2 linked regions of the Myxococcus xanthus genome follow. The protein of the gene in region 1 interacts with the protein of each later gene in a pairwise test. Links are inferred from orthologs where the notes say so. Each region holds a gene or a part of one and is shown on either strand. Other genes may lie near its edges.

Region 1 (3,130 bases):
AGGGCTCACGCCGCTCGGAGCGGTAGCAGCCACACAGGCAGCCCGCCGCCCACCCGCCGGGACGCCCACAGGCGAGGCGAGCACTCGCGGCGCCGCGGAGGACGCCGGGCTGGGGCAGAGGAACGGTGACTACCTTACGGTGGACCGGCGCCCCGAGGCTTCAGCGAAGGGGCCCGGCTTCCTGACGTAAGGGCTAGCGAGGGCCCGGCAGCGCGGAGGCCCGGCTCGACAAGGACGGGAAAGGCACGTGGGCGCGGGGCCGAGGGGGCACCGGGCCCACGCGTCTTTCCTCGGGACGGACTCAGATGTCCAGGTTCTGCACGTCCAGGGCGTTGCGCTCGATGAACTCGCGCCGCGGCTCCACCGCCTCGCCCATCAGCAGCGAGAAGATTTCGTCGCTCTCCACCGCGTCCTCCACCCGCACCTGGAGCAGCGTGCGCGTGGCCGGGTTCATCGTCGTGTCCCAGAGCTGCTCCGGGTTCATCTCACCCAGACCCTTGTAGCGCTGCAGGCCCAGGCCGCGCTGCGCGTCCTTACGGACGGCGGCGAGCACCTCCTGCACGGAGAAGACGGTGATTTCCCCCGCCTCCACGCGGACCTTGTACGGCGGCTTGCCCAGCGCCACGAAGGCGTCGCGCAGTGACGACAGCTCCACGAACTCCGGCGACGACAGGAAGGCGTGGTCGAGCACCGTCTCCCGCATGGCGCCATTCACATCGGTGTGGAACACCAGCTTCTTGGTGTGGTGCTCGGGGTCCTGCACCATTTCGTGGCGCACGCGGCCCAGCACGTCCGGCATGCGGCGCTCGAAGGTGTCGTAGGCGGCCTTCACCGCCGTCCCCAGGGCCGCCTCGTCCGTCAGCGTCTCCGCCGACAGCCGCGCACCCTGCACCAGCGCGTCCACCACGCGCGCGTCCCGGCGCTTGGACTGCTTCTCCAGGCGCTCCTCGTACGTAATCACCTTCTCCAGCAGCACCTTCAGCTCCGCGCCGCCCAGCTCGCCCTCGGGCGTCAGCACCCGCGCGTGCTCGGAGGCAATCTTGAGCAGGTACTCGTTCAGCGCGTGCTCGTCCTTGACGTACTGGTCCTTCTTGTTGCGCGTGACTTTGTAGAGCGGCGGCTGCGCGATGTAGAGGTAGCCCTTCTGCAAGAGCTCCGGCATCTGCCGGAAGAAGAAGGTGAGCAGCAGCGTGCGGATGTGGCTGCCGTCCACGTCGGCGTCCGTCATCAGGATGATGCGGTGGTAGCGCGCCTTCTCCGGGTCGTAGTCCTCCGCGCCGATGCCCGTGCCCAAGGCCGTAATCAGCGTCACGATTTCGGCGCTGGTGAGCATCTTCTCGAAGCGGGCCTTCTCCACGTTGAGAATCTTGCCGCGCAGCGGAAGGATGGCCTGGTTGCGCCTGTCCCGGCCCTGCTTGGCGGAGCCACCTGCGGAGTCACCCTCTACAATGTAGAGCTCGCTCTCGTTCGGGTCGCGGCTCTGACAGTCCGCCAGCTTTCCGGGGAGCCCGCCGCCGTCCAGCACGCCCTTGCGGCGCACCGTCTCACGCGCCTTGCGCGCGGCCAGACGCGCCCGGCAGGCGTCGCCAATCTTCGCCACGACCTTCTTGGCGACCATGGGCGTCTCTTCCAGGAAGGAGCCGAGCTGGTCGTTCACCATCTGCTCGACCAGGCCCTTCACCTCGCTGTTGCCCAGCTTCGTCTTCGTCTGCCCCTCGAACTGGGGGTTGGTCAGCTTGACGGAGATGACGGCGGACAGGCCTTCACGCGCGTCCTCGCCGGTGGGCGTCTCCTTGAGGTCCTTCCAGAGGCTGCCCTTCTCCGCGTAGCTGTTGAGCGTGCGCGTCAGCGCCGCCTTGAAGCCGGACAGGTGGCTGCCACCCTCATGGGTGTTGATGTTGTTCGCGAAGGTGTAGATGCGCTCGTCGTAGCCGTCATTCCACTGCATCGCGATGTCGAGCGTGACGCCCTCGCGCTCCGTGCTGAAGGAGATGGGCTTGTCGTGGAGCGTCTGCTTCGACTTATTGAGGTACTCCACGAACGAGGAGATGCCTCCGTCGAACTTGAAGTCGTGCTCCTTGTTCGTGCGCTCGTCGCGGACGACGATGTGCAGACCAGCGTTGAGGAAGGCCAACTCACGCAGACGCTGGCTGAGCGTCTCGAAGTTGAACTCCACCAGCTCCATCACCGTGGAGTCCGGCTTGAAGGCGATGTACGTGCCGCGCTTGTCGGTGGTGCCCACCTCGCGCGGCGGCGTGTCCGGGATGCCCTGCGCGTACGACTGTTCGTAGACAGTGCCGTTGCGCTGGACGCGGACCTTGAACCACTCCGAGAGGAAGTTGACGCAGGTGACGCCCACGCCGTGCAGGCCGCCGGAGACCTTGTACGCGCCGTTGCCGAACTTGCTGCCGGCGTGCAGCTCCGTGAGGACGACCTCCAGGGTGTCCTTGCCGGGGAACTTGGGGTGCGGGCCCACGGGGATGCCGCGCCCGTTGTCCTGCACGCTCAGGGAGCCATCCACGTGGATGACGACCTCGATGTCGGTGCAGTGCCCGGCCAGCGACTCGTCCACCGCGTTGTCGACGACCTCGTACACGAGCTTGTGAAGCCCGTAGGCCATCGTGTCACCGATGTACATGCCGGGGCGCTTCCGGACCGCCTCGCGGCCCTCGAGCTTGGTAATGCTGTCCGTCCCATACTCCACGGGCGGCGGAGCAACCGCCGAGCCGGTAGCGGGGGTCTTTTCCATGTGAAGCTGTCCTTGGGAAAAGGAGCCTTGCAACAGGTCCGTGCGTACCACTTCAAGGCACGTCGAACAAGGTTAACGAGGACTCGCAAGGCTGCGTAAACATTCGTGAAATCCGCCTGGCCGCCTGCCTGGGAGGCCGCCCCGGGGAACGGGGTGTTCAGGCGTCGAAACGGGGCGGCGGGAGGCGGTCCTCCAGCGCCGAAATCAACTCGTCGAAAACAGCCTTGCGGGCGAAGAGATGCCGGGTGACGAGCACTCGGCCTTCCTCCTTGAGGAACAGGGCGAGCACGCTCCCCTTCCGGCCAATCCGGCGCACGTGGTCAATCTGCCCCCAGTGCAGGTCCAGCGCCTTCTGGCTGAAGGGCCGGGCCACGCGCACGC
Region 2 (3,476 bases), 590 kb from region 1 along the record:
ACACCCGACGAGGTGTGCCTGTATCGACGGGAGTCGTTTGACGTGACAGTGGCCCCAGGGCCAGAGGGCGTGGTCTTCGTCCGGTTCACCGTCAAGGACGGCGCCTGTGACAAGGACGGTCCCGTCGCGGACATGGGCTCCACCTACGCCGTCGAGGTGGCGAAGCACCGAATCCTGGCGATTCAACGCCCGTGAGGCCCTGAGACAGTGCCCCACGGGTGACACAGGAGCGGGAGCCCGTGGGCCCCCGCTCCTCACTGCGAACGGCTCAGCCCTGCGTGGGCTCCTCGCCACCCGGGGTGCCGCCCTCCCCAGACGCCGGGGACGACTCGACAACGGCTTCCACAGGCGCCGCGGCCTCAGCCGTGGCGTCCGCAGGCGCAGCGGCATCAGTCGCCTCCGAGGCGCTGGCCTCCGCCGTGGGCAGCGCGCCCTCGACCGGCGCCACCGCCTCGCCGTTCTCCTCGGACTCGTCGCTCTCGGGCAGCTTGGAGATGGCCATGACCTTCTCCTGCTCGTTCTCCAGGGCAATCAGCCGCACGCCCTGCGTGTTGCGGCCGATGACGGAGATCTCCTTCACCCGCATGCGGATGAGCATGCCGCCGTTGGTGACAATCATCACCTCGTCCGACTCCTTCACCTGGAGCAGACCCACCACCTTGCCATTCCGCTCGGTGGTCTTGATGTCGATGATGCCCTTGCCGCCACGGCCCTGCTGCCGGTACTCGGCCTCCTGCGTCCGCTTGCCGTAGCCGTTCTCCGTCACCGTGAGGATGGCCGCGTCCGTCTCCACCACGTCGGCGCCCACCACCTCGTCGCCGTCCTCCAGCGTGATTCCCTTCACGCCGTAGGCCTGGCGGCCCATGGAGCGGACCTCCGTCTCCGGGAAGCGGATGCTCATGCCCGATGCCGTCGACAGCAGGATGTCCTTGCTGCCGTCGGTAATCATCACCGCCACCAGTTCGTCACCGTCGTCGATGCCCAGCGCGATGATGCCGCTGGAGCGGACGTTCTCGAACGCGCTCAGGTCCGTGCGCTTCACCACGCCCCGCTTCGTCACGAAGAAGACGTAGCGGTTCTCCGGGAAGTCACGCGTCACCAGCACCTGCGCCAGCCGCTCGCCCTCTCCGAACTGCACCAGGTTCACCATGGCCTTGCCGCGCGACGTGCGGCTGGCCTGCGGAATCTGGTGCACCTTCAGCGAGTACAGCTTGCCCTTCGTGGTGATGGGCATCAGGTACGCGTGCGTGCTGGCCACGAACAGCTTGCTGACGAAATCGTCTTCCTTCGTCGCAGCGCCCGTCTTCCCGCGTCCGCCACGCTTCTGCGCCCGGTACTCGGTCAGCGGCGAGCGCTTGATGTAGCCCGTGTGCGACAGCGTCACCACCATCGTCTCTTCGGCGATGAGGTCCTCGCTGGTCATCTCATCCACGGCACCGGTGATTTCCGTGCGGCGCTTGTCGCCGTAGCGCTCGCGAATCTCCACGAGCTCCGTCTTGATGACGTTGAGCAGGCTGCGCTCGTTGGCCAGGATGTCCTGCAGCCGCGCGATGTCGCGCACCAGGCCAATCAGCTCGCGGAACAGCTCCTCGCGCTGCAGGCCGGTGAGCCGCTGCAGGCGCATCTCCAGGATGTTCTGCGCCTGGCCCTCGCTGAAGCCCGCGCCCTCGTACTTGTGCGCCAGGCCGCCGTAGCTGGGCTCCTCGTTGCGCGCGCGGGAGACGAGCAGCTCCATCTGCGCCTTCGCCTTCGCGTAGTCGATGCGCTCCAGGTTGACGAAGCGCTCGTGCTCGTACAGCGCGGGCGACAGGATGTGCATCAGGCCCCAGCGCGCCTCGTCCGGATCCTTGGACGCGCGGATGAGGCTGACCACCAGGTCGATGAGGTCCTGCGCGACGAGCAGGCCTTCGACGATGTGCATGCGCGCCAGCGCCTTGCGCAGCTCGTAGCGCGTGCGGCGCGTCACCACGTCGCGGCGGTGCGCGATGAACCGGTCCAGCATCTCCTTCAGGTTGAGCGTGCGCGGCTGGCCCCCGTCGATGGCCAGCATCACCGCGCCGAAGGTCGTCTCCAGCGACGTCATCGTGTACAGGTTGTTGAGCACCACCTGCGAAATCGCATCGCGCTTGAGCTCGATGACGATGCGCATGCCCTGGCGGTCGCTCTCGTCGCGGATGTCGCTGATGCCCTCCAGCTTCTTCTCGCGCACCAGCTCGGCGATCTTCTCGATGAGCCGGGCCTTGTTCACCTGGTACGGAATCTCCGTGAAGATGATGGCCTCGCGGTCACCCTTCTTGGAGGTCTCGATGTCCGAGCGCGCCCGGATGGTGACCTGACCGCGGCCCGTCTCGTAGGCGCGGACGATGCCCTCGCGCCCGGTGATGATGGCGCCGGTGGGGAAGTCCGGACCGGTGATGAACTCCATCAGGTCCCGGACGGTGCAGCCCGGGTTGTCGATGAGGTGCAGCGTGCCGCTGATGACCTCGGTCATGTTGTGCGGCGGGATGTTGGTGGTCATGCCCACCGCGATGCCGCTGCTGCCGTTGACCAGGAGGTTGGGGAACTTCGACGGGAGGACGAGCGGCTCTTCCAGCGAGTCGTCGTAGTTGGGACCGAAGTCCACCGTCTCCTTGTCGATGTCCGCCAGCAGGTCCTCCGCCAGCCGCTCCATGCGCACTTCCGTGTAGCGCATGGCCGCTGGCGAGTCGCCGTCCACCGAGCCGAAGTTGCCCTGGCCGTCCACCAGCAGGTAGCGAAGGCTCCACTCCTGCGCCAGGCGCACCATGGCGTCGTACACCGACGAGTCACCGTGCGGGTGGTACTTACCGATGACGTCACCCACCACGCGGGCGGACTTCTTGTAGGCCCGGTTGTGGAGGTTGCCCAAGTCATTCATCGCGTACAGCACGCGGCGATGCACGGGCTTGAGTCCGTCACGTACGTCGGGCAGCGCGCGCCCCACGATGACGGACATGGAGTAGTCGAGATACGAACGGCGCATCTCGTCTTCGATGTTGACGGGAATGAGCTCTCCAGCGCTGTCCGGGGGAGGAGGCGCGGAGGGCGATGCCGGCTTGTCAGTCGTGTCGTCAGCCATGAGCTCTGGAAGTCTGCGGAGGGGCCCGCGAATAGGGGCCGCCGTCCAGTGAGTGAGCGTTCGTAACCCCTGGATTTCCCAGCGTCAACAGGGGAAACAAGGGGCTTCCGCCCCGAACGGCGGGATGCCGGAAAGGGACTCTTTTTTGAACGCTTGAGCGAGCCTTTTTCAGCCCTGCGGACGCAGGGGAGCGGCTAGGCGCTCTGCTTCGGCCCCTACCGGTCCTTCCGGGTCCCTTTCCTTCGCTTTTTCGAACGCCTCCAAGGCCCCTTCCCGGTCGCCCTTGAGCTTCAGGGCCACGCCCACATTGAGGTGCGCGGAGGGCAAGTCACGGTCCATGGCCACGGCTTCCCGGAAGAGCACCAGCGCCTGGTCCACG

What was found.
Region 2: the proteins of gyrB (region 1) and gyrA interact in binary tests that used the Escherichia coli proteins (3 or more experiments, as listed by UniProt). The link is inferred for Myxococcus xanthus from one-to-one orthologs.

What each region holds. Positions count from the first base shown.
Region 1 is NZ_CP017174.1:308,468-311,597, reverse strand. Bases 26-3,087 are described here. They hold gyrB (DNA topoisomerase (ATP-hydrolyzing) subunit B), read right to left. Parts: upstream 2,750-3,087; coding sequence 302-2,749; downstream 26-301. Other genes in these bases: BHS09_RS01295 (hypothetical protein), read right to left, coding at 2,907-3,087; BHS09_RS01305 (serine/threonine-protein kinase), read left to right, coding at 26-26. Also shown: more of BHS09_RS01305, read left to right, coding at 1-25; more of BHS09_RS01295, read right to left, coding at 3,088-3,130. UniProt on the Escherichia coli protein: DNA gyrase negatively supercoils closed circular double-stranded DNA in an ATP-dependent manner to maintain chromosomes in an underwound state.
Region 2 is NZ_CP017174.1:899,103-902,578, reverse strand. Bases 69-3,476 are described here. They hold gyrA (DNA gyrase subunit A), read right to left. Parts: upstream 3,098-3,476; coding sequence 269-3,097; downstream 69-268. Other genes in these bases: BHS09_RS03935 (tetratricopeptide repeat protein), read right to left, coding at 3,266-3,476; BHS09_RS03945 (hypothetical protein), read left to right, coding at 69-195. Outside these bases: more of BHS09_RS03945, read left to right, coding at 1-68. UniProt on the Escherichia coli protein: A type II topoisomerase that negatively supercoils closed circular double-stranded (ds) DNA in an ATP-dependent manner to maintain chromosomes in an underwound state.